3 linked regions of the Desulfobacula toluolica Tol2 genome follow. The protein of the gene in region 2 interacts with the protein of the main gene of each other region in a pairwise test. Links are inferred from orthologs where the notes say so. Each region holds a gene or a part of one and is shown on either strand. Other genes may lie near its edges.

Region 1 (8,081 bases), 420 kb from region 2 along the record:
CAAAAAAAGAGCTGATAGGCATGAATATATCAAAAATCAACACCCTGTCTGAACAAGAACTAAAACAGGAAATGGAAAACAGCAAACTTGAAAAGCGCAGTTATTTCAATTTTCACCATCGGTTAAAAAATGGTGAGATCCGAGATGTTGAAGTTTACAGTGGACCTGTTGAATTTAATAATCAAAAGGTCTTGTATTCCATTGTCCATGACATCACCGAAAAAAATCGGGCTCAAGACATCCTGAAAAAAAGCGAGAGTACCATAAGGGCAATGATTAATGCCACAAAAAGCCTGGTTTACCTCTCCGATATAGAAGGCAATATTATCAACCTGAATACACCTGGAGCGTTGCTGTTTAACAACAGTCCCCAGGAGATGATTGGTAAAAATCTTAATGCTTTTTTCAATGAACCTGATTTTTCAAAACTCAAATTGCTTATGGATGAAGTCACTGAGACTCACAATCCCATCATTTATCAAAAAGAGCATCGCAAAAGACATTATGAAGTTACGCTGTACCCGGTTTTTAACAAATCAAATCAAGTGGACAGAATTTGTGTCTTTGCCAACGACATTACAGATTTAAAAACAACTGAAAAAGTATTTGCCGCCATAGAAACAGCTGGCGGAATCTGCAATGAAATGACTCAGCCTTTGCAGATTATTATCGGGAACCTGGAACTTCTCAAATTAAACATCAAAAATGATGATCCAAACAGACTCTTTGTCAATGCCATGTTATCCCAGGCGGAACGACTCGGGGCTATTACAAAGAAACTGACCCATATCACACGTTATGAAACAAAAAAATACACAAAAGGAAATATTTTTGATATCAATAAATCATCGGGAATCAAATGAACTGCTCACCTGTTTTATCAGAAAACAACACAACAACAAAAAAACATTGTGTATTTTGCATGACAGAACAATTAAACATACTTGTTGAAAATAAAACGGTTTTTGCCATCAGGGACCGGTCACCCGTAAGCCGGGGCCATATGCTTGTCATTCCCAAACGACATTGTCTTGATTATTTTAAAATGACCAGGCAGGAACTTTGCGATTCCCATAAATTAATTGAAATACTGAAAGAAAAGATCCTTAAAACAGATACAACGGTTAACGGCTTTAATATTGGCGTCAATTGCGGTAAAACCGCAGGTCAGACAATATTTCACACCCATATACATCTTATTCCCAGAAGAACCAATGATACACCAAATCCCAGAGGAGGAGTCCGTGGTGTTATTCCTGACAAAATGAACTACTGATTCTAAAAATCGAAAAAAACATCAACTGCCCATTTTTTCTTTGAGTTCTTCCACCAGCTTCTCATAGGAATTTTTCCGCAGGATCTGATCAAACTGGGAGCGATAATTTCCCACCAGACTTACGCCTTCGATCACCATGTCATAGACCATCCAGGAACCATCCTTTGCTTGATACATTCGATAATCAATGGGAATTTCAACTGTGTCCGAAACAACTTTGGTAGACACTTGTGCTTTATTCTTTTTTACAAACTCTTTTACATAGATCACTTTTTCACTGGTATAGGCTTCTATTTTGGCAACATAGGTATCCTCAAGGAGTTGCCCAAACAGTTCAATAAAGGCTTTTTTTTCCTCATCGCTTCTCTGATTCCAGTGTCTGGCAAGACTCAATTGTGACATTTTAGCAAAAGAAAATCGTTCATGGATAACTTTTCGAAGGGATGCTCTTCTTTTTGCAGTAGATTCTTCTCCAGTAAGAGACGGATCACTCAATATTTGCATAACATTATCAATGGTGGTTTTCAACTGATCCTGAACAGAAGATGCAACTGCATTATTTACCGGAATAAAGACACATACAGCAAATAAAACAAGAACAACCAGCCCAAATCGTTTCATCTAAATCCTCCCAAAACAAAAAAACTTTTTAACGTTTACACAAAATTTTATATGCATCATCAAAATCTTTTTTTATGTTAAACACATTATCCAGTTTTGTCAGGGAAAGTGAATTCAGCACATTTTTCCCCAACCCTGTCAAGATAAAATCCTTATTATTTTTCTTGCTCCATTGAAGTCCCTCAACAAGTGTTGCAATACCGGAACTGTCCATGAACAAAACACCTGAAAGATCGACAATAATTCCTTTAATTTTTTCTTTAAAGTAAGGCAAAAGTTTATTACGCAAACCAGGAGAGGTAAACATGTCAATTTCACCCTCAACGATAATGACACCGATGTTATTTTTTTCTTCACTGTTAATTTTAAGATTCACGGTCTGGCTACTTTTTAAAAATATATTTGCTGACCAATTCTTCCAGGCTGATGGCAGACTCAGTATCCATCAAAGAATCTTTATCTCCCAACAGATCATCAGATCCTCCCGGGGATAATTTGACAAACTTGTCTCCTATAACTCCTTTTGTACGAATGGAAGCAATTGTATCATCCGTGATTTTCGTCCCGTTTTTAATTTCCATTTGTACAAGGGCTTCATTTTCTTCAAGGGTAATTCTTTTTACTTTTCCCACCGACACCCCGGCAATCTCAACTGATGCACTGACCTCAAGGCCTTCTATGGAACCAAATCTTGCGTCAATCATAAAAGAGTCAGACCCGAAAAGATCAACATTGCCCAGATTAACGGATAAATATACAAGACAGGCAATGCCCACCATCATAAAGATACCCACTGAAATTTCTGTTTTCCGTCCATACATGATGAATACGTTAAATCCTATAGTAGTAAAGATGTCAAGATATAATCCATAACTAGAATTGAAAGTGATGTCAAAACAACTGTGTTGGTGGTTGCGCGACTCACGCCTTCCGTGGTTGGTTCAGCCGCAAAACCCATAAAAGTAGATATCCAGGTGATCAAAAGGCCGAAACACAAAGACTTGAGAATTCCCCCGTGAATATCCGTAAATGTTATGGCTGTAACCATCTTGCCCAGGTAAGCGCCTTCGCTGACCCCTAACAGTTTAACTCCGACAAGGTATCCGCCGGCAATACCGACCAGGTCAAAAAAAGCGGTTAAAAGCGGCAGGCAGATAATCCCGGCAAGAACCTTAGGACTGATTACATATTTCAAAGGATCAACAGCCATCATCTCAAGAGCTGGAAACTGATCCGTAATTTTCATGATACCGATTTCTGCGGCAATGGCAGATCCTGCCCTGCCTGTCACCATCAATGCACAAAACACAGGCCCCAGTTCCCTGATGATTGAAAGGGCAACCAGTATACCAAGGGCGGCTTCTGATCCGAACTGGTTTAATGAATAATATCCCTGAATGCCCAGGACCATACCGGTAAAAAGAGCTGTAATAAAAACGATCAAAAATGATTTTGATCCGATAAATTCAATTTCTTTGATCAGGCGGGATATCCGGAACGGCGGAATAAATGCCTGAAAAATGGACACAAACAAAAAAATCCCGCTCCTGCCAAAGATCTGAAGACGATTTAAAGTAAAACGTCCCAGTAATGCTGCAATCTCCAAGTTCACATTTTTCCTTTAATCAAACAAAATTTCATCCAGATAATCCTTATCCGCACGGGTAAAAGGGATAGGCCCTTCAGGCTCCCCATTGATAAATTGCTTCACCCTTAAATCCTCACTGTTTTTTATCTCTTCCACGGTTCCTTGTGCAATAATGTCCCCTTGAAAAAGAATAATAATATTATCGGCAATCCTGAAACAGGACTCAATATCATGAGAAACCACAATGGTTGTAATATCCAAAGTTTGATTAAGATCCTTTATCAGCTTATCAATCACCCCTGTTGAAATGGGATCAAGGCCGGATGTGGGCTCATCATAAAAAATTATTTTGGGATCCATTACAATGGCACGGGCAAGCCCGGCCCGTTTCGTCATCCCTCCGGACAACTGGGAGGGCATAAGGTTCTGCGCTCCCCTTAATCCAACCATTTCCAGCTTCATGTTCACGATTATTTTGATAATATTATCGGCAATTTTTGTATGTTCACGCAATGGAAATGCTATATTTTCAAAAACATTCAGGTAATTAAAAAGGGCTGATCCCTGAAACAGCATGCCCATTTTTTTCCTGATTTCATATATTTTTTTTTTACCCAAAGTTGTCAAATCCATACCATCAAAAAAGACAGACCCTGAATCGGGTTTTTCCAACCCAGTGAGCTGCCTTAAAAGGGTGCTTTTCCCTGATCCGCTGCTCCCGAGAATGACAGTGACTTTCCCTTTTTCAAAATGATAATTAATATGGTTTAAAGCGGTGATACCACCATATTTTTTTACAAGATTTTCTACTTTGATCATATATTGATTTATCACTTATCTGTTTATGAATTTTAATAAATGCCATAGCAGACTGACCTGCCACAACAAAAAAATGAAATAGATTTGATTCCAATAAAGCTTGATTAAGTAACTTACCGTAATCACCGTGTCAACGATAATTCAGGATTAATGACAACATCAGACATTATTTCATATCAAAATTTATATCTTTATTTAAACTTACTCCTTAAGTCAAGATGGTTTAAACAGATCCTTTTCCCCGATAAAAAGTCGCATTTGCGCAACATTTTAAAATAACACCATTAATTATTATTCCGATCGTGTTTCATAAACAACCAAAACCATTCGGTTATTATTATTCAGAAACCCTGTACTGGATTTGGCATACTCTTTGCTATATCTTTAATGAAAAAAACAAAAAAACATTTGACTAAATTAAAGACTTAATTTAGAAGCAGATGTTATTCGGATTCCACAAAACATACTAAGCTTCAATAATTGAAATCCGGGCGGATAACACCTGTTTTTTATCTTTTTTAAAATGGAATTAGCAATGATGAGTCAATATGATACAAATTTTTTAAACCACCACTCTTTAAAATATATAGAAATGGCATTAAGGACAGACAGGATTGAAAGAGTTGCCAATCCTGACGGATATGGAAAAAGAACAGGAGACTGTGGTGATACCGTAGAATTCTTCTTAATCTGTAAAAACGATATTATTGAATCCGTCTCTTTTTATATTCAGGGTTGTATAAATACAGCGGCCTGCTGTAATACGGTTGCCAAATTTGTCCAGGGCAAAACAATTGAATCTGCATGGCAGATTTCACCTGAACAAGTGGACAATTTTTTAGAAACCCTTCCTGAAGATCACTTCCATTGCGCAGAGCTTGCAGTGGGAGCGCTATACCTTGCACTGGCCGACTTAAAAAAGGATAAAACCTGATATAAAAAACGATTCAAATAGTCGCGTAACTGCGACTATTTTTTTTTATTTCCAAAACAAACCAGTAGCTCAAAAACATTCCAACCCACTAAAATAATTCATTTATCAACCATCAGTCATTTTATCATCCTTCATGGCACATGGCTTGCAAATTCATAAAAGCCGAACCAAAAAAAATCAAGGGAGATAAAATATATATGATTCATATACTGTTGGTAAGCCGGGAAAAAAACGCCTTTGAAAAACTTGAAACAGCCTTTTCGGACAATAAGATAACAACCGAATGGACTGACAAGGGACAAGAAGCCCTTTCCAGACTCACAGAAAAAAAGATCGACCTGTTCATCACGGAGGAACAACTGCCTGATATGACAGGCAGAGAGCTGATCGAAAAAGTCCTCTTTAAAAATGCCATGATGAACTGTGTGGTATTAAGCGAACTGGCCCATGATGAGTTTCATGAAGCCTATGAAGGATTAGGCGTTCTGATGCAGTTCCCTTTGGTTCCGGATAAGGAACATGTCCAAAAGCTTTTGGATCACCTGAACCTCATTGCTCAAATTGCAAGCCGTACAAGCAAATCAAAAGGAGAATAAATCTGATGATTATCAGTATTGCAAGCGGCAAGGGAGGAACCGGTAAAACAACCGTATCAACCAATCTTGCGCTTTCTATTGAACATAAAGTACAACTTCTTGACTGCGATGTTGAAGAACCCAATGCACATCTTTTTCTCAATCCTGTCATGAAAAAAAAAGAACCGGTAATTGCTCCCATACCTGAAATTGATCTTGAAAAATGCACCTTTTGTAAAAAATGCATGGACATGTGCAGATATGGTGCCATTGCTGTTTTAAAAAAAGATGTCCTCACCTTTGACAACCTGTGCCATTCATGCGGCGGATGTTTTGAGATCTGCCCTGAAAATGCAATTGTTGAAAAAGACCGGATTCTGGGTGAAATTGAGCATGGATCAGCAAGAGGCATTTCTTTTATCCACGGCCGCATGGATGTCGGACAGGTCATGGCTCCGCCCATTATCAAAAAAGTAAGATCCTATACTGACCCAGACTTTGTTACCCTTATTGATGCGCCTCCCGGAACCTCATGCCCGGTAATTGCAGCAATGAACAAAGCTGATTTTGTCCTTCTGGTAACCGAACCGACACCCTTTGGTCTTCATGACTTAAAGCTTGCCGTTGAAACGGTTAAAATTCTTGGTATCCCCCACGGACTTGTCATCAACCGGGCAGGTTTGGGAAATGATGATGTAAAAATATATGCAGAAAAGGAGAACCTGCCCATACTCATGGAAATTCCTTTTGATAAAAAAATTGCACAGATCTATTCCAAAGGTCAAATGGTTGTTGACGAACTGCCGGAGTATAAAGAAAAATTTCAGGCCTTGTTCGAGAAGATAGTGCAATTGGTTGAAAAAGGAGGACAAAGCAAATGAAAGAGCTGGTTATTTTAAGCGGAAAAGGCGGTACGGGAAAAACAAGCATCACATCAGCTTTTGCCTCTTTGGCACAAAACATGGTTCTGTGCGATGCTGATGTTGATGCAGCAGACCTTCACCTGATATTAAGTCCTGATTTTAAAAAAACTGAAGATTTCAAAGGCGGCCATGAAGCAGTGATCGATCAGGACAAATGCACACAGTGCGGCAGGTGTCTTGAGGTGTGCAGGTTTGATGCGGTCAAGGATACCTTTGAAATTGATTCAATTGAATGCGAAGGCTGCGGAGTTTGCGTTGACCTTTGCCCTGAACAGGCCATTGATTTTCCAGAAGTCATTTGCGGACAATGGCATATTTCAGACACACGTTTTGGTCCCATGGTTCATGCAAGACTTGGCATTGCCCAGGAAAATTCAGGAAAGCTGGTTGCCCTTGTCCGGCAGGAAGCAAAAAAAATCGCAGAAAAAAACAAGCTTGATCTGATTTTAACGGACGGGCCTCCGGGCATCGGGTGTCCTGTCATTGCCTCCATCAGCCAGGCAACCGCCATACTGATCATTGCCGAGCCAACGGTTTCAGGTTTCCATGACATGGAAAGGGTCGGGCAACTGTCCAAACATTTTAACATACCTGCCATGGTCTGCATCAATAAATATGATCTGAATCCGGATCAAACTAAAAGAATTGAAGATCTTGCCAAAGAGACTAACATTGCTGTTGTGGGCAAAATATCATTTGACAAAACATTTACCCAAGCCATGATCCAGGCAAAAACCATTTTTGAATACGACAAAAACTCACAAGCCAGTCTTGAAGTACGGCAGATATGGGACACCATTGTGTCTTTGCCGCAATTCAACACACCTGTGAACAATATACTGCAACATTTATAAAAATAAATACTTAAAAGGAGCAATTAAATTATGAAAAACGGAAGAATAGCAATCCCTTCAAATGGCCAGGGCGGACTTGACGGAACAAGAGCAGGCCATTTCGGACATTGTGATGTATTTACCTTTGTAGACGTGGAAGATGGTGAAATCAAAAAAGTATCAGTCCTCCCGAATCAGGAACATGCCCAGGGCGGTTGCATGGTGCCGGTCAACCTCTTGTCTGAAAACAGGGTAAATGCACTGATTGTCGGCGGCATTGGAATGCGCCCCCTGATGGGTTTCAGACAGGTAGGAATTGATGTATTCCATGACGACCAACGTCCTGATATCAAACCCGTTGTAATGGACCTGATTGCAGGCAAGCTGTCTGAAATCAACAATGATCAGGTTTGTGGCGGTGGTGGCGGACAGGTGTAGCAGACAGCGCAATCAATTTATAAAGGAGAATAGTATAATGAAAATAGCTGTCACGTCACAGGGAGACACGCTGG
Region 2 (8,180 bases):
TATTTAAGATCATTTCTTTTTCAAGGAATTTAAGCTGATGAATCCATGATGAGCTTGATACATTGACGATGAGTATTCCATCTTTAAAAGCATCGGGTTTGGCATTCATTGCAATGGGTTTTCCGACAGCAAGATCCCAGATGTCCCATATCCTTGTCATTTGGGTATCCATCGCAGGTCTGTATTTGCCAAGCGCGGAAGTTAAGATGTCTTTGATGTGAATCAATTCGCTGTTTTTGTTTTTTTTGTTCAATTGAGTGTGTTTATACAATTGAGTGTTCCTTATCTTTAAGGATGATTTTTTTTGGCATATTCATACCATATTAATAGACCGGAATATACCCCAAATATATTTGGGGTTGGATGCTTGCCCGAAATCCTTCTCAATGACCTGTTTCAAATAAATATTGCCTTTTGGGCTTGATAAATATAAATATGGTTATATTTTGCGTTCATACTATGAGTTTTTATAAAAATAATTTACAGGATAATGTTTATGAATTGGGATTGGGAAAAATTAAGGGAAAATCAGCAGAAGTTCGAACACAAGAGAGAAGGCGGCGGGCCAAGTATGCCAAGGCCGCCCCAGATGGATGAGCTTTTGAACAGGTTTAAAAGCTTTAAATTTCCGGGGGTTTTTCTTGTTGTGATTGTTATTGCGGCTTTATTTTTCGGTTCATCCACGTTTTTTACCATTGAAACAGATGAAGTCGGTGTTATTCAGCGATTTGGAAAATATGACAGAATCGCTCAACCGGGCTTGAATTTTAAATTTCCTTCGGGTATTGAAAAAGTCACCAAGGTAAAGGTGAAAAGAGTCTATAAGGAAGAGTTCGGTTTTCAAGCGGTCAAAGGTTCCGGCAATTACAGACTCGCAAGCAGTTCTTCTCAGGAAACGCCTTTGATGTTGACCGGGGATCTTAATGTGGCAGTGGTTCCCTGGATTGTGCAATACAGGATTTCAAATCCCAGGGATTATCTGTTCAAGGTTAAAGATGTCAGGGCTATTTTAAGGGACATGTCGGAAGCCACCATGAGAACAGTTGTGGGGGACAGGAGTATCAATGAGGTCATCAGCAAACGAGAAGAGATTGCTCTGGCTGCCAAGGATATTCTTCAAAAAGAGATGGATCAGGCCCAGTCCGGTATTAATATTGTAACAATTGAAATGAAAAAAACAAATGTTCCGGAACCTGTTCAGGCTTCTTTTAATGAGGTTAATCAGGCCATTCAGGAAAAAGAGCAGACGATTTATAAAGCAAGGGAAGAGTACAACAAGGCTGTTCCTTTAGCCCGTGGTGAAGCCAAAAGGGTGATTAAGGATGCTGAAGGGTATGCCATTGACCGGATTAACCGTGCCCAGGGGGATGCCACCAAATTTTCAGCAATCTACCAGGCCTATGCAAAAGCCAAGGATGTGACAAAAAAACGACTGTATCTGGAATCCATGCTGGAAATTTTCCCCAATCTTGGGACAAAGTATATTATTGACTCTGAACAAAAAAATATGCTGCCTTTTTTAAATATGGGTGGTGGTCAATCTGCGGCAGTTCCTCAAAATAGATTCCTTAATAAAAGTGAGTAAAAAATGAATAGTATTATAAAACCGTTGTTTTTGATTGTCGTTGCTGTTGCTGTTTTATTAACTTACAGTTCTGCCTACATTGTTGATGAAACCGAACAGGTTGTTATAACCCAGTTTGGTCGAGTTGTGGGGCAGCCTATTACCGAGCCTGGCTTGAAATTCAAGCTGCCGTTTTTTCAAATTGCCAATTTTTTTCCAAATAATCTGTTAACCTGGGATGGTGACCCAGGTCAGGTGCCCACAAAAGATAAAACCTATATATGGGTGGATACCTTTGCGCGATGGAAAATTGTTGACCCTGTCAAGTATTTTCAGACCGTTAACAATGAATTGGCAGCGATTGAGCGTCTGGATGATATCATTGATCCGGCCATGAGAAACCTTGTGACATCCTATCCTCTTGTTGAAAGTGTTCGAAATACGGATCGACCCATGGATACATTTGAATCGGTTGTTGATGAGAACAGAAAAAGGGTTCAATATAAAATTAACCTGGGCCGCGATGAGATTACAAAAAGAATCGTAAAACAGGCTGGTGAAAAACTGGTACAGTTCGGTATTGAGCTTGTGGATGTAAAAATAAAAAGAATCAACTATATTGAAAATGTTCGGCAGGCTGTTTATAACAGGATGATTGCCGAAAGAAATCAAATCGCTGAAAAATACCGGGCAGAGGGTATGGGTGAGGCAAGCAATATACGGGGTGAAAAAGAAAAAGAACTCCAGGTGATCAAATCCCAGGCATATAAAGATGCTCAGAAGATTAAGGGTGATGCTGATGCAACTGCCACAAAGATTTATGCGGATGCCTATGGTGCTGACCCGGATTTTTATGCATTTGTAAAGACAATGGAAGTCTATAAGAAGACCATGAAAAAAGACAGTACGCTGATTCTTTCAACGGATTCTGATTTTATGAAATACTTTAAGGGTATTGAACGGTAGGAAGAATATTCGAGTATTGAGTTGAATGGTTTGCAACTCAATACTCCGCAGATTACACCAGCTATTTTTTCTTTCTCTGGTGTCTGGTTTTGGCAAGGAGTTTTCTGTGTTTATGTTTCCTCATTTTTTTCCTTCTCTTTTTAATCACACTACCCAAAAAAATCACCTCCTTTGTATACATTTATATTATTTTTTTATTTTAAATTCGCTAAATAGTTACTATAGCATAATATTTATTTAAATGTCCATTTTTTATTTTGGTATAAAAAGGCACCGGATGCAAATGTTACGACACTTTAATCAAGAAGAACTTTTAAAGGTTGATGAAGCCGTAAAAGTATCGGAAGAATTGGTTAACAACTATTTTAAACTGTCTTCCGGCCAGTGGCTGAAAAACAGGTATGATATTAAGACAGCAAAAGACCTGGCTGTTCATGAGCATGTTGACGGTCCATTTGCCCAGGTTGTCAAGTATGAAGGACGCAAAAAAGATGTTCCTTTAGGGTCTTCTTCTTTCAGTTTTTATAAAGTGTGTCTTCAGGACAGCGCCATCCTTTCAATTGTTGAAAAAGCGGGCCTGCTATTGGAACCTTTTCTTTTGTATGTGTTAACCCATGAACTGGTTCATGTTGTCAGATTTTTAAAATTTCAACATCGGTATGAAAATAAAAATGAAGCTGATGTTACATTTGATGAAGAACGAAAAGTGCATCAGCTAACTTATATTATTTTAAACCAGGTATCTATTCCAGGTTTGAATCAAGTATTTGGATTTTATAAAGATTGGTTAATAATTTCGAGATCCGGCATATAGGTAAAAAATTTAGATACCCCTTCTTGACAAGGATAAATAACTTATTATTTTATCTTTGATTTTCCAAGACGACTAAAGAAAAACGGAGAAGTAAAATGCCAGTTTATGAATATCAATGTACAGAGTGCGGACAAATAGAAGAAGCACTTCAAAAAATTTCAGATTCCCCTCTTACCACTTGCCCTAATTGCAAGGGTAGTCTGAAAAAGCTGATTTCACAAAGTTCATTTCATCTTAAAGGATCGGGCTGGTACGTCACAGACTATGGCGGTGCTAAAACGGGAACAGAAACAAAATCTGATAAAAAAGCCGGTACTAAATCCAAAGAATCAAAAACTACTTCAAAAACAACTTCAAAAAAGACAATTGATTCCAAAAATTAATGTTCCAAAAATTAATATTCAAAAAATCAATGTTCAAAAAATTGAAGTTGAATAAAACAAACTATACGCATTAACACAACAAATACTATTTAAAGGAGAAAATGATCATGAGTTTGAGACCATTGAGTGACAGAATTCTTGTTGAACGTGTTGCAGAGGACGAAAAAACCAAGGGTGGTATTATTATTCCTGATACGGCAAAAGAAAAACCGGCAGAAGGCAAAATCGTTGCCACAGGTAATGGCCGCATGGGCGAAGACGGAAAACTTCTTCCAATGGATGTAAAGGTCGGGGATCGTGTTCTTTTCAGCAAATATGGTGGAACAGATGTGAAAATTGATGGTATTGATTATCTTATCCTTCGTCAGGATGATGTTCTCGGAGTAATTGAATAATTTAACGATATAAGAATAATTTAACGATATAAATGGAGATTATTGAAGATGGCAAAAGAAATTAAATATGATGCGAAGGCCCGTGAAGCAATGCTTAGGGGTGTTAAGGCTCTTGCAGATGCAGTTGTGGTTACTCTTGGACCTAAAGGACGAAATGTCGTTATTGAAAAATCCTGGGGCTCTCCCAATGTTACCAAAGATGGTGTAACTGTTGCAAAAGAGATTGATCTGGAAGATAAATTTGAGAACATGGGCGCTCAGATGGTAAAAGAAGTGTCCAGTAAAACTTCTGATATGGCCGGTGACGGTACTACTACTGCAACCGTTTTGGCCCGTGCAATCTATGAAAACGGCCAGAAGCTGGTTGTTGCAGGAAATAATCCCATGGGAATCAAAAGAGGGATTGATAAAGCGGTTTCTAAGATTGTCGAAAGTCTTGAAAAAATAGCAAAACCGACCAAAGATCAGAATGAAATTGCCCAAGTTGGAACCATTTCTGCAAATAATGATGCAACCATTGGTAATATTATTGCCGAAGCAATGGATAAAGTTGGTAAAGAAGGTGTTATCACCGTAGAAGAAGCCAAGTCAATGGATACCACTCTGGACGTTGTAGAAGGTATGCAGTTTGACCGCGGTTATCTGTCACCTTACTTTGTAACTGATTCAGAGAAAATGGTTGCAGCCCTTGATAATCCGTTTGTTTTAATCTGCGATAAAAAGATTTCTTCCATGAAAGACCTTCTTCCTATTCTTGAAGAAATTGCCAAAACTGGCAAACCTCTCATGATTGTTGCCGAAGATGTTGAAGGCGAAGCCCTTGCCACACTGGTTGTAAATAAACTTCGCGGCACCTTGAATGTTGCTGCAGTTAAAGCTCCGGGATTTGGCGACAGAAGAAAAGCCATGCTGGAAGATATTGCCGTATTAACCGGCGGACAGGTTGTTTCAGAAGACATTGGAATTAAACTTGAAAATGTAACCATTCAAGATCTGGGTCAGGCAAAAACCATTACGATTGATAAAGACAATACAATTATCGTTGATGGTGCAGGTTCCAGAGAATCGCTTGAAGGCCGTGTGAAAATGATTCGTGCCCAGGTTGAAGAAACCTCTTCTGACTATGACAGAGAAAAGCTTCAGGAAAGGCTTGCCAAACTTGTTGGCGGTGTTGCAGTGATTAATGTTGGTGCTGCCACTGAAACTGAAATGAAGGAAAAGAAAGCCAGAGTTGAAGATGCCCTTAATGCAACCCGTGCAGCGGTTGAAGAAGGTATCGTGCCTGGCGGTGGTGTTGCCCTTGTAAGATGTATTTCAGCTCTTGAAGAACTTAATCTTGAAGGCGAAGAACAACTGGGTGTGGATGTTATTGCACGCGCCATTGAAGAACCTCTTCGTAAAATTGCCGACAATGCAGGTGCTGAAGGCTCTGTTGTTATCAATAAAGTCAAAGAGGGCACAGGTGCCTTTGGTTACAATGCCTTGACAAATGTTTATGAAGATCTGATTGAAGCTGGTGTTATTGATCCTAAAAAAGTGGTTCGTTTTGCACTTCAGAATGCAGCCAGTGTTGCCTCTGTCATGCTGACCACGGAAGCCATGATCGCTGAAAAACCGGAAAAAAATGACGGCGGCGGAATGCCTGCTGGAATGCCCGGCGGCGGAATGGGCGGAATGGGCGGAATGGGCGGAATGATGTAATGTTTCGTTAAACAATACCATTCGTAATATTTGAATAAAGCCCTTGCTCATTTGATGTGCAGGGGCTTTGTTTTTTTTAACTATGCTATAAAAAAGGCAGTTCGTTTGGGTTTGAGGTGTTTTTGATTATAATTAAGAACTTGACATGAAATGCCGGCTCATATACTTAGTTTTATTAAAATTTATTTATTATCTTGCCACTGATTTGTTATGTTATCTCTATTGGGAAGGTAAATTTGTAAGAGAGGTTGTATGACCACGGAAACCGTTGGATTGTTTTACATGCTGAGCAATGCAGGCCCGGTTGTTAAATTTATCATGCTGCTGCTGCTGTTCTTTTCAATAACCTCATGGGCAATCATATTTATCAAATTCAGGTATGTAAGGAGTGCTTTTAAAGAATCTGCTGATTTTACAGATGTTTTCTGGCAGTGCCGAAATCTTTCAGATGCATTTTCAAAAGCCAAGGCATTGAGATCAAGTCCGGTCGCAAGAATTTTTATCACTGCATATATGGAGATGGCAAGATCTGACAGCAAAGATAATGAAAAAACACAGGTAAAGCGAACAGATAACTCCTATTTCCAAGCTGTCGGCAGCATAAAACGATCGTTAAACCGATCCATTGGCGTAGAAGTCAGACGTCTGGTTCAATTGGTACCGTTTTTGGCAACAGCTGGTAATACCGCCCCTTTTATCGGTCTTTTCGGTACGGTATGGGGGATCATGGATACCTTCCATGGCATTGGGTTAAGCGGGTCTGCAAGCCTTGCCGTAGTTGCTCCGGGCATATCGGAAGCATTGATCGCAACGGCAGCAGGTCTTGCCGTAGCAATACCTTCCGTTATTGCCTATAATTATTTTACGGACAGGATAAGGGTCTTGGATTCTGAGTTGCAGAGTTTTTCTTCAGATCTTTTAAATATAATGGAACGAGATATTCAAAAGCAAATGGAGGCATAATGCAGTCAGGCTCAGGTAATGATCAGTTCATGTCCGAGATCAATGTCACTCCTTTTGTGGATGTCATGCTTGTTTTGCTGATTATTTTCATGGTGACGGCTCCCATGATGGTCCAGGGGGTTGATGTGGATTTGCCCAAGGCAACCTCAAAACCATTAAACGGTAATGAAGAACGTTTGATTATTTCCATTGATGATGATTTAAAAGTGTTTATTAATGAACAGGTTGTCAGTGTTGAATTTTTGACCCGGAAGCTGGGGGCCATATTGGAAAATTTTGATAAAAAAAATGTTTATCTCAGGGCGGATAAAAAAGTGCCGTATGGAGTAGTTATCAATGTGATTTCAAAAATAAAACAAGCCGGTATTGACAGTCTCGGGATGATAACCCTTCCTGAAGATGAAAATGCATCCTGATTGACCAGTATGAGTCTCCCTATAAAAGTTAAAATCAGAAAAGACTCATTTCTTACTCCTGATCACGGCAGGAAAACAGGAATAGTTTTTTTTTCTATTTCAGTAGTTTTACACGGTTTGTTTTTTTGCGGTATGATTTTTTGTCAGGATATCAAATTATCCAAACCCCTGCCATCGGTTATTCAGATTGATCTGGTCTCTTTTTCACCGGAACCTGCTTTTGAAGAACCTGCTAAAAGTCAAGATTATTCAACAAAAAAAGGGGAAGCAATAAATAATGCTCCCATTATACAAAAAGCTCCTGTTATAAAAAAAAACCGGACAATTCCAAATTTTAAACCGGACATAAGTTTAAAAGCGAAACCAAAAAATTTGAAAGATTTGATCGCCCTGCAAGAGAAAAAAAGAAAAGAATCAGACAATAAAAAAGAGAACAAGCCGGTTGAAAAGAAGCCGGTTGAAAAGAAGCCGGTTGAAAAGAAGCCGGTTGAAAAGAAAAAGGCCAAAAAAGAAATTGATCCTGAAAAGGTATTGGAATCAGCAAGGAAACAATTGGAAAAAAAAGTTGAGGATCAGTCCCAGGCTAAGCTTGAACAAGCCCTGAGCCGTATTCAGAAAAAGGTGCAGGAGCAGGGCAAGGCAAATGAGGATCAAGGGAAGGGGGCATATGCCGGGTATGGAAAGAAGGGATATGAACCCATAGAGCTATATAAAATGGTTTTAGGTTCAAGAATAGAGCAGAACTGGGTGTTTAATGAGACCCTTGCCAGGATGAACCAGGGTCTTGAAGTCAGAATCCTGATCAAAGTATTAAAAAGCGGTGAAATACGGGATATTATTTATGAAACCAGGTCAGGAAATCGTTATCTTGATGAATCTGCAAAAAAAGCAATTAAAAAAGCAAATCCACTGCCGCAGTTGCCGGGTGGAAGGCATTCTTATGATGTTATTGTTATTTTCACACCAAGAGGGCTGAAA
Region 3 (8,139 bases), 1.2 Mb from region 2 along the record:
AAATCATTATCAATAGTGTATGATGCGTGATTGTATTCAAGCAAAGGGGCATTCCTTGTTGGAATCATTTTTTTTTAGTTTATCTTCGCTACCCTTGTTTTTGTCCAAGCATTGAATGTTCAGGGAATCAGAAGACGTTTTTCAAGGCAATTCGATAACCAGGTTTCGTTGATGCTGTAAGGTTTTAATTTTTTTTAAATAGCGGCCCTGGCAGATCAAGCTGCCACAACAAAGATTGAAAGTAGCTGTTTGGATTTTTAAAAACTTTCATATAAAAAACTGCTTTAATCAGGAGAGATATGTCTTCACTTCGTATCCGTTATCAAACTATTGAGTTTAAAGATGTCGATATTCATGTTCGTACGTTACGAGACACACTCCAATATCTTGATGTTAATGGTGTTGCTGAAAAATTAGGCATATCATCGGCTACATGGCCCTTATTTGGGGTTATCTGGCCTTCAGGAAAGGTGCTTGCACATCACATGATTGATTATGAGGTTGATGGAAAACAAATTTTAGAAGTCGGCTGCGGTATTGGGTTGGCAAGTTTGGTACTCAACCATCGCCTCGCAGATATTACCTCTACAGACTATCATCCTGACGCTGAACCTTTTCTGATGGAAAACGTTAAGCTCAACAAAGGTAAAAAAATACCGTTCGTTCGTATGGGATGGTGCGACAACAACATTAATTTGGGCAAATTTGATCTCATAATTGGAAGTGATTTGTTGTATGAACCGGATCATGCAGAGCTGTTGTCCAGTTTTATTGATCATCATGCAAATAATCATTGTGAAGTAATAATCGTTGATCCGGGACGCGGTAAACATGCTCGTTTCAGCAAAAAAATGGTGAGTCTTGGCTACTCTCATACGCAAAGCAAACCAGTCCATACGGACTATCTGGCCCGACCGTTCAAAGGACAAATTCTAAGCTATTCACGTTAGTGAAGGACTCTTTTGCAAATTCATATTACAGCAACCTTTTGTACAAGCCCAATAAATAGATTTTGTGAAAAGCTCCGACTTCTTGCCCCTGAACTCAGGAACAAGGGGATCAACCGCCCATAGGGAATATTTTTTTTACAGGCTATATGAATTTATTCCGGTTCAGATAAATTTATTTCAGGTTCCAGGTGAACCATTACATCAATGATTTTGGGATTTTTTTGAATAAGGGTATGTTTTACCTCTTCAGATATATCGTGACCCTGGATAACAGACAAATGCCCGTCAACTTCCAGGTGAAGATCAATATAAATATAATTGGCAATCTTGCGGGTTCTCAATTTATGGACGCCTTTAACATTGCGTATGGTTTTTATTGTTTTTTTCAGTTCAATAACTTTTTGCTTTGAAATGCCGGTGTCCAAAAGATCATTAATATTGGTGAAAAAAATCTCAAGGCCTACTTTAATAATAAATGCTGATACAATGATTGCACCGATCTGGTCTAGAAATCCCAATCTTGGATCTATTAAAGAAGCCAAAATTGCTACAAGGACGGGGATGGAGGAAAACGCATCGCTTCTATGATGCCAGGCATTGGCTTTAAGGGAGGATGAATTGATTTTAATGCCAACTTTATATGTCACCTTGAAAAGTATTTCTTTCACAAAAATGGAAATCAACGGACCAATAGTGACGATCCAGTTCAACTGAGCCTGCTTCCTTTCCAATAAAGATACTATACCATTATATCCAATTGTACAGGCAACCAAAATAAGGATAAATCCAATAATAATGGTAATAAAAGATTCTATTTTCTGATGCCCATAGGGATGGTCATCATCCGGCGGTGCAGTCCAGTATTTTACACCGAACAAAATGACCAGGTCAGAGGATGTGTCTGAAAAGCTGTGCAGGGCATCTGCAACAACTGCCTGGCTGTTACCCAGAAAACCAATTAAAAACTTGATGACGGAGAGTATTATATTTGCCACAAGGCCTATCAAGGTAATATTTTGAATTTGATTTTTTTTGTTCATTTTATTTGATTGCAATTTTTTTATTCTTTTAACAGCTTAATTTTTACGATTTGTCCTTTTTTATTAATATATGCTATACCTTTTGCCAAGGTCCGCTGCGATTCAGAACTAACGATTTCTACGCCCTCTTCATAAAGAATAATTGACAAAAACTCTTCTTTTTTTGAGTCTGACTTGGTTTTTAAAATATTAGTATTCGATGTAGTTACTTTTTTGTTGCTACCGCTCATTTTGGATGGTGTTTCACTCATTTCATAACGTGCTTTGTTTCTTTCCGAAATTAGCTCAGAAACCTTTGAATAATTGTTTTCTTCTTTTTCATTTTGACAAGCTGAAATTCCAAAACAAAAAATTAACAATGCATACAAAAAAAATCTTGATTTCATTTTATCTCCTCTGAACAAATCTTTTCCTTTAACTGTGAGATAAGATTCAATATCATCATTCTATAACAATCATAAAAAAAAATTATTACCCTCATTTTCTATGATGTTCATATTATTATCCTTTGGTAAAGAATTAAATTTCCCAAATGTCCTTTAATCAATATCAGTAATTGTCAGGCCCGACCTGAAAATGTTCTTGGTGTCCCGGTTTCAAGATGTGTTTTCTTCGTTTAATTTTCTTCTCCTAAAAATTAAAAATTTAATTCTTATCTTCTTCATTTTTCTTCCTTCCGTAAGAGCATCTTCTTCCCGTAAAATTTGCTTTCATAAGCAGCGAATTTTATGTTGGAGGCGATGTGTAGATGATGCGTATTCTGAAGAAAAGATGCCAAAATTGCAGAACATTGTTTGTGCCTGACTCCAGAAATTACAAATCTCAACAATATTGTTTTAAACCTGAATGTCGTAAGGCCAGTAAGAAAGCAAGTCAGGAAAAATGGCTGAGCAAATCCGAAAATCAGGATTATTTTCGATGTCCGGAAAACGTTGAACGGGTCCAAAAATGGAGGGAAAATCATCCGGGGTACTCCAAACGACCAAAGCAACCACATGCGTTACAAGATCTCTTACCGATCCAACCTACTGAAAACAAAAGCAATATCATCGATTTTGAGTTACAAGATCTCTTACAGGGACAACCAACTGTTTTAATAGGATTAATTGCTCATTTTACCGGAACAACGTTACAAGATGACATAGCATCTTTTCTCCTTCGTATGAAAAAATACGGGCAGGACATTTTATGTTCACAACCCCAAATAGAAGGAGATTCAAATGATTGCAAAATCCCCGATTTTAAAGTCCCGGATACGGAAGGTACCCAAAAGTTTCAGCTGGGTCGATCATCGCCTGGTACGTGAAAAATACATTGACCGATGTACGCACGTCCAATCGGTTCTGTACCTATTCCTGGTATGTGTGGCCGACAGTAAAGGCCTGAGTTTTTATGGAGACAAAGCCATTATGAGCAGGTTAGCCATGGATCAAGCTGATTTGCATGGAGCACGGTTCGGTTTGATCCGGCATGGTCTGATAGCCTGGCAAAAACCTATCTATCAGGTCCTTGGTCTTGACCCAGTCCCGAAAAAGACAAGGCGATGCAAATCCATGATGCGACTTTCGGATATATTGAAAGTGGCAGCGGAGGGCACCCATGATTGATTACGAGACCTATGTTCAAATCAGAAATTATTTTACCCGGGACGGTTTGACCTACAGCCAGATCTCAAATTCACTCGACCTGGACCCAAGGACCGTTGCAAGATGGGCCAACCAGAAAAGGTATCAGCCCCGGAAATCAAGCCCGAGGAAAAGCAAATTGGACCCGTTTAAAAACACCATCTTACAAATGCTTGAAAAGCATCCTTACAGTTCCCGGCAGGTCTTTCAACGGATAACCGAAGACGGGTTTGCCGGCGGGATCACCATTGTTGAAGATTATGTCAGAAAAGTACGGCCTCCCAAAACCAAGGCCTATTTAAAATTGTACTTTGCCCCGGGTGAATGTGCCCAGGTAGACTGGGGATCTTACGGCACGGTCCGGGTGGGTTCAACGACCAGGCGATTGAGTCTTTTTGTAATGGTAATGTGCCACAGCCGAATGATGTATGTTGAATTTACGGTATCGCAAACCATGGAGCACTTTTTGGGATGTCACCAGAACGCATTTGAATTTTTTGGTAAGGTGCCTGAAAAAGTGATGGTGGACAATCTTAAATCCGCCGTTTTAAAAAGGATCGTTGGCAAAGCACCTGTATTTAATCCCAGGTATCTTGATTTTGCGGATTATCATGGCTTTACCATTATTCCCTGCAATGTGCGAAAGGGCAATGAAAAAGGCCGAGTGGAAAATGCAGTGGGATATGTCAAAAAGAATCTGCTCAACGGCCTTGAAATCTCTGATTTTAAAATCATGGAACCGCTTTGCAAAAAGTGGCTTGATACGGTTGCCAATGTCAGGTGCCACAGGGAGACCGGTAAAAAACCCTGTGACATGTATGCCGAAGAACGGCCCCATCTTCATTCACTGCCTGCTGAGCCCTATGATATCGGCGTGATCAGGCAGGTCCGGGCTTCAAAACAGTATCGGGTGACCATTGACACCAATTATTACACCGTGCCTGCCCAGTTAGCCGGTGTGGCATTGACAGCAAAACTGTACCCGGACCGTATTTGTTTTTACCACGACAATAAACTGGTGGGCCGCCATGTCAGGAGCTATGATCGCAGAAAGGATGTTGAAGATCCGGATCACTCAAAAATCCTTTTGAACCAAAGAAAGAAGGCCAAAGACCAAGTCATATATATGCGATTCTTAAGCCTGTCTGACAAAGCCCAGGAATATTTTAAGCAGTTGCAGAACAGGCGTCTGAATGCCTCTCATCATGTCCGGCAAATCGTTGCCTTAAGTGAAATCTACTCCAGAGAGCAGGTTGCCATGGCCATTGAAGATGCGTTCTCATTTTCTGCATTTTCCTGCGAGTATATCGCCAATCTCCTTGAACAACGTTCCCGACCCTCCAGGGAACCCGGAGCCCTTTACCTCACCCATAAAAGTGATTTGTTGGATCTGACAATCCAGGCCCCTGACATTGACATTTATACCGCCATAGGAGACCAAGATGCCTGATTTAGAAAAGTATCTGTCCCACCTGAAATTACCCTATCTCCGGGATAATTATGAATCCGTTGCAACCATGGCAGCACAGAAACAGTGGACCCACATAAAATATTTATCTGAACTTGTCAAACAGGAATCAAGGCTGCGCCGGGACAAAACAAGACAGCGCCGAATCCGCATGGCAAAGTTCCCGGTGATCAAAACATTGGATCAGTTCAACTGGTCATGGCCCCGGAAAATAAACCAGCCCCAGGTCCAGAATCTGTTCCGTCTTAAATTTATTGAACAAAAAAACAATATCGTTTTCATCGGCCCGGTGGGTGTCGGCAAAACCCATATTGCAACGGCTTTAGGATATCAAGCATGCTTGAAAAGCCATACGGTTCTATTTGCTTCAGCTATAGATGTCGTGAATAATCTGGTGGCAGCCCAGCAGGCCGGTCAATTGAAACAGGAACTGAAAAAATACCTCAAACCAGCCCTGCTCATCATGGACGAATTAGGTTATTTGCCCATCGACAAAATCGGTGCAGACCTTTTGTTCCAGATTATCAGTCAGCGTTATGAACAAGGTGCCATGATCATCACTACAAACAGGGTGTTCAAGGACTGGCCCCAGATCTTCAATAATGACATGACACTGACATCAGCACTTCTGGATCGGCTCCTTCACCACACAGAGCCTGTCGTTATTGAAGGCAAAAGTTATAGAATGAGAGACGTGACAGAAGAATAAACCGGAAAGACCGGTCGGCAAAGTCATCGCTGCCCGGTCTTTTATCCAGCTACATTTTTAAACCGGGAGATTTATGACATTTTCACGCCGCCGCTGACAGTAATTGAGCAGCAAGTAATATACCAAAAAAAATAGTTGTTCAAAATAGTTGTCCAATTGATATTTTTAATTCTTACAATCCAACTCAAAGAATATAGCACGAAGAATTAGGCTTGAAAAAAAAATCAAAAGCAACTATATATAAGCGTCCGGCTGTGCAGGCCGGGTTTGGATAATTCTGATCGGTCGCCTCGTAACAGAAGGCCATGAACCTCGTCAGGTCCGGAAGGAAGCAGCGATAAGTGATCTCTTCTGTGTCGTGGATCGATCCCGGTCACGCAATTTTCCTTTAACCCTTCTGCCAGCCGGATCTTTTCTTTTAAACCCCATTTTTTTTATATCTTGACATGTTTTTAAACAGACTTATTTTTCTGCCATAATTTAATAGATAATTTTTTAGTAAAGCAATCTTTATGATAAGGAATATTTGGAGCAGGAGAAAAAATTGGCAAACGAAAAAAAAAAAAAAATAGAAACCGAAAATGAGGATTCTCCCAAAAACGAGGCTGAAAAAGCTAAGACCAAAGACGATTCCGATAAACCAGCAAAAAAAGATACATCTGAAAAGGAAGGTATCAATGAACTCAAAGAACAGCTTTTATTTGAAAAGGACCGTGTGTTGAGGCTTTCTGCTGAATTTGAGAATTATAAAAAAAGAAAACAGCGGGAATTAGATGAATTTAAAAAATTTGCCAACGAAACGGTCTTTAGACAATTTTTAACTGTTGTGGATAACCTTGAAAGAGCAATTCTTTCAGCAGAAGAAGTTTCAGAAGATGACGGCTTGCTTGAAGGAGTCAAACTGACATACAAGGATATTATCAAATTGTTTGAAACCTTTAATGTTAAGCCGGTAGAGGCTGAAAACAAACCGTTTGATCCAAATTTTCACCAGGCCGTCAATCAAGAAAGTACAGATGAAGTTCCTGAAAACACTGTTATAACGGTACTTCAAAAAGGGTATCTTCTTCACGACAGGTTAATCAGGCCTGCTATGGTTGTTGTCTCAAAAAAAACTGAAAAAAAAACTGAAAAAACAAAAGAAAATTAAAGATATCTCGGAGGGTATATTATGGGTAAAATAATCGGAATAGATTTAGGAACAACCAATTCCTGTGTAGCAGTTATGGAAGCGGGCGGTGAAGCAAAAATAATCACAAATGCAGAAGGTGGAAGAACAACACCATCTATTGTTGCGGTGTCTGAAAGTGGTGAACGAATTGTTGGCCAGGCAGCAAAACGACAGGCTGTCACCAACCCTGAAAACACAGTATTTGGTGTAAAAAGATTGATTGGAAGAAAATTCAATTCAAAAGAAATTCAAACGGACATCCCTAATCTTCCTTATAAAATTGAAGCCGCTTCCAATGGCGACACCCGAATCAATTTAAGAGGGAAACAACACAGTCCTGCTGAAATCTCATCCTTTATATTGGCCAATATTAAAAAGACGGCTGAAGACTATTTGGGAGAAGCAGTCACAGAAGCGGTTATCACCGTACCCGCTTATTTTAATGACAGCCAGAGGCAGGCTACAAAAGATGCAGGAAAAATCGCCGGGCTTGAAGTAAAGAGAATTATTAATGAACCAACAGCCGCCTCATTAGCTTATGGTCTGGACAAAAAAGGCGAAGAAAAAATTGCCGTATTTGATTTGGGCGGCGGTACATTTGATGTTTCAGTCTTAGAGATCGGTGACGGAGTGTTTGAAGTAAAATCAACATCCGGGGATACCCATTTAGGCGGGGAAGATTTTGACCTGAGAATCATTGATTATATTGCCGATGAATTTAAAAAAGAGCAGGGAATTAATCTGAGGACTGATAAAATGGCACTTCAGCGTCTTAAAGAAGCGGCTGAAAAAGCAAAGATGGAATTGTCAACATCAACTGAAACCAGCATTAACCTGCCGTTTATCACGGCAGACGCCTCAGGCCCGAAACATCTTGACGTAAAACTTAGCAGGGCAAAACTTGAATCCCTGGTAGCCGATCTTTTGGATAAACTTGAAAAACCTTGCCGGATTGCTTTAAAAGAAGCCAACCTGGGATCAGGTGGCGTTGATGAGGTGGTTCTGGTCGGTGGTATGACCCGTATGCCGGCAGTGCAGGAAAGGGTTGAGAAAATTTTTGGACAAAAACCCCATAAGGGTGTAAATCCCGACGAAGTCGTTGCCATGGGTGCTGCAGTGCAGGCGGGTGTTCTTCAAGGGGATGTGAATGATGTCCTTTTACTTGATGTTACGCCG

Evidence for each region.
Region 1: the proteins of groL (region 2) and TOL2_RS09215 interact in binary tests that used the Escherichia coli proteins (3 or more experiments, as listed by UniProt). The link is inferred for Desulfobacula toluolica Tol2 from one-to-one orthologs.
Region 3: the proteins of groL (region 2) and grpE interact in binary tests that used the Escherichia coli proteins (3 or more experiments, as listed by UniProt). The link is inferred for Desulfobacula toluolica Tol2 from one-to-one orthologs.

Annotation. Positions count from the first base shown.
Region 1 is NC_018645.1:2,006,147-2,014,227, reverse strand. What follows is about bases 2,412-5,250. They hold TOL2_RS09215 (ABC transporter ATP-binding protein), read right to left. Parts: upstream 4,305-5,250; coding sequence 3,519-4,304; downstream 2,412-3,518. Other genes in these bases: TOL2_RS09210 (iron-sulfur cluster assembly scaffold protein), read left to right, coding at 4,840-5,238; TOL2_RS09220 (MlaE family lipid ABC transporter permease subunit), read right to left, coding at 2,736-3,509; mlaD (outer membrane lipid asymmetry maintenance protein MlaD), read right to left, coding at 2,412-2,718. Outside these bases: TOL2_RS09245 (PAS domain S-box protein), read left to right, coding at 1-863; TOL2_RS09240 (HIT family protein), read left to right, coding at 923-1,276; TOL2_RS09235 (MlaC/ttg2D family ABC transporter substrate-binding protein), read right to left, coding at 1,298-1,897; TOL2_RS09230 (STAS domain-containing protein), read right to left, coding at 1,926-2,273; more of mlaD, read right to left, coding at 2,281-2,411; TOL2_RS09205 (response regulator), read left to right, coding at 5,436-5,834; TOL2_RS09200 (ATP-binding protein), read left to right, coding at 5,840-6,694; TOL2_RS09195 (4Fe-4S binding protein), read left to right, coding at 6,691-7,590; TOL2_RS09190 (NifB/NifX family molybdenum-iron cluster-binding protein), read left to right, coding at 7,621-8,007; TOL2_RS09185 (NifB/NifX family molybdenum-iron cluster-binding protein), read left to right, coding at 8,045-8,081. UniProt on the Escherichia coli protein: Part of the ABC transporter complex MlaFEDB, which is involved in a phospholipid transport pathway that maintains lipid asymmetry in the outer membrane by retrograde trafficking of phospholipids from the outer membrane to the inner membrane.
Region 2 is NC_018645.1:1,584,049-1,592,228, forward strand. What follows is about bases 3,559-6,496. They hold groL (chaperonin GroEL), read left to right. Parts: upstream 3,559-4,170; coding sequence 4,171-5,823; downstream 5,824-6,496. Other genes in these bases: TOL2_RS07265 (FmdB family zinc ribbon protein), read left to right, coding at 3,559-3,727; groES (co-chaperone GroES), read left to right, coding at 3,835-4,122; tolQ (protein TolQ), read left to right, coding at 6,076-6,496. Also shown: TOL2_RS07245 (DUF721 domain-containing protein), read right to left, coding at 1-271; FtsH protease activity modulator HflK, read left to right, coding at 497-1,585; protease modulator HflC, read left to right, coding at 1,589-2,530; TOL2_RS24065 (30S ribosomal protein bS22), read right to left, coding at 2,592-2,711; TOL2_RS07260 (hypothetical protein), read left to right, coding at 2,814-3,344; more of TOL2_RS07265, read left to right, coding at 3,440-3,558; more of tolQ, read left to right, coding at 6,497-6,786; protein TolR, read left to right, coding at 6,786-7,202; TOL2_RS07290 (cell envelope integrity protein TolA), read left to right, coding at 7,212-8,180.
Region 3 is NC_018645.1:427,062-435,200, reverse strand. The notes cover bases 5,243-8,139. They hold grpE (nucleotide exchange factor GrpE), read left to right. Parts: upstream 5,243-6,336; coding sequence 6,337-6,942; downstream 6,943-8,139. Other genes in these bases: dnaK (molecular chaperone DnaK), read left to right, coding at 6,964-8,139; istB (IS21-like element helper ATPase IstB), read left to right, coding at 5,243-5,792. Also shown: TOL2_RS01975 (class I SAM-dependent methyltransferase), read left to right, coding at 300-950; TOL2_RS01970 (cation diffusion facilitator family transporter), read right to left, coding at 1,103-1,990; TOL2_RS01965 (hypothetical protein), read right to left, coding at 2,011-2,376; TOL2_RS01960 (hypothetical protein), read left to right, coding at 2,739-3,296; TOL2_RS25345 (hypothetical protein), read left to right, coding at 3,400-3,597; istA (IS21 family transposase), read left to right, coding at 3,590-5,065; more of istB, read left to right, coding at 5,058-5,242. UniProt on the Escherichia coli protein: Participates actively in the response to hyperosmotic and heat shock by preventing the aggregation of stress-denatured proteins, in association with DnaK and GrpE. It is the nucleotide exchange factor for DnaK and may function as a thermosensor.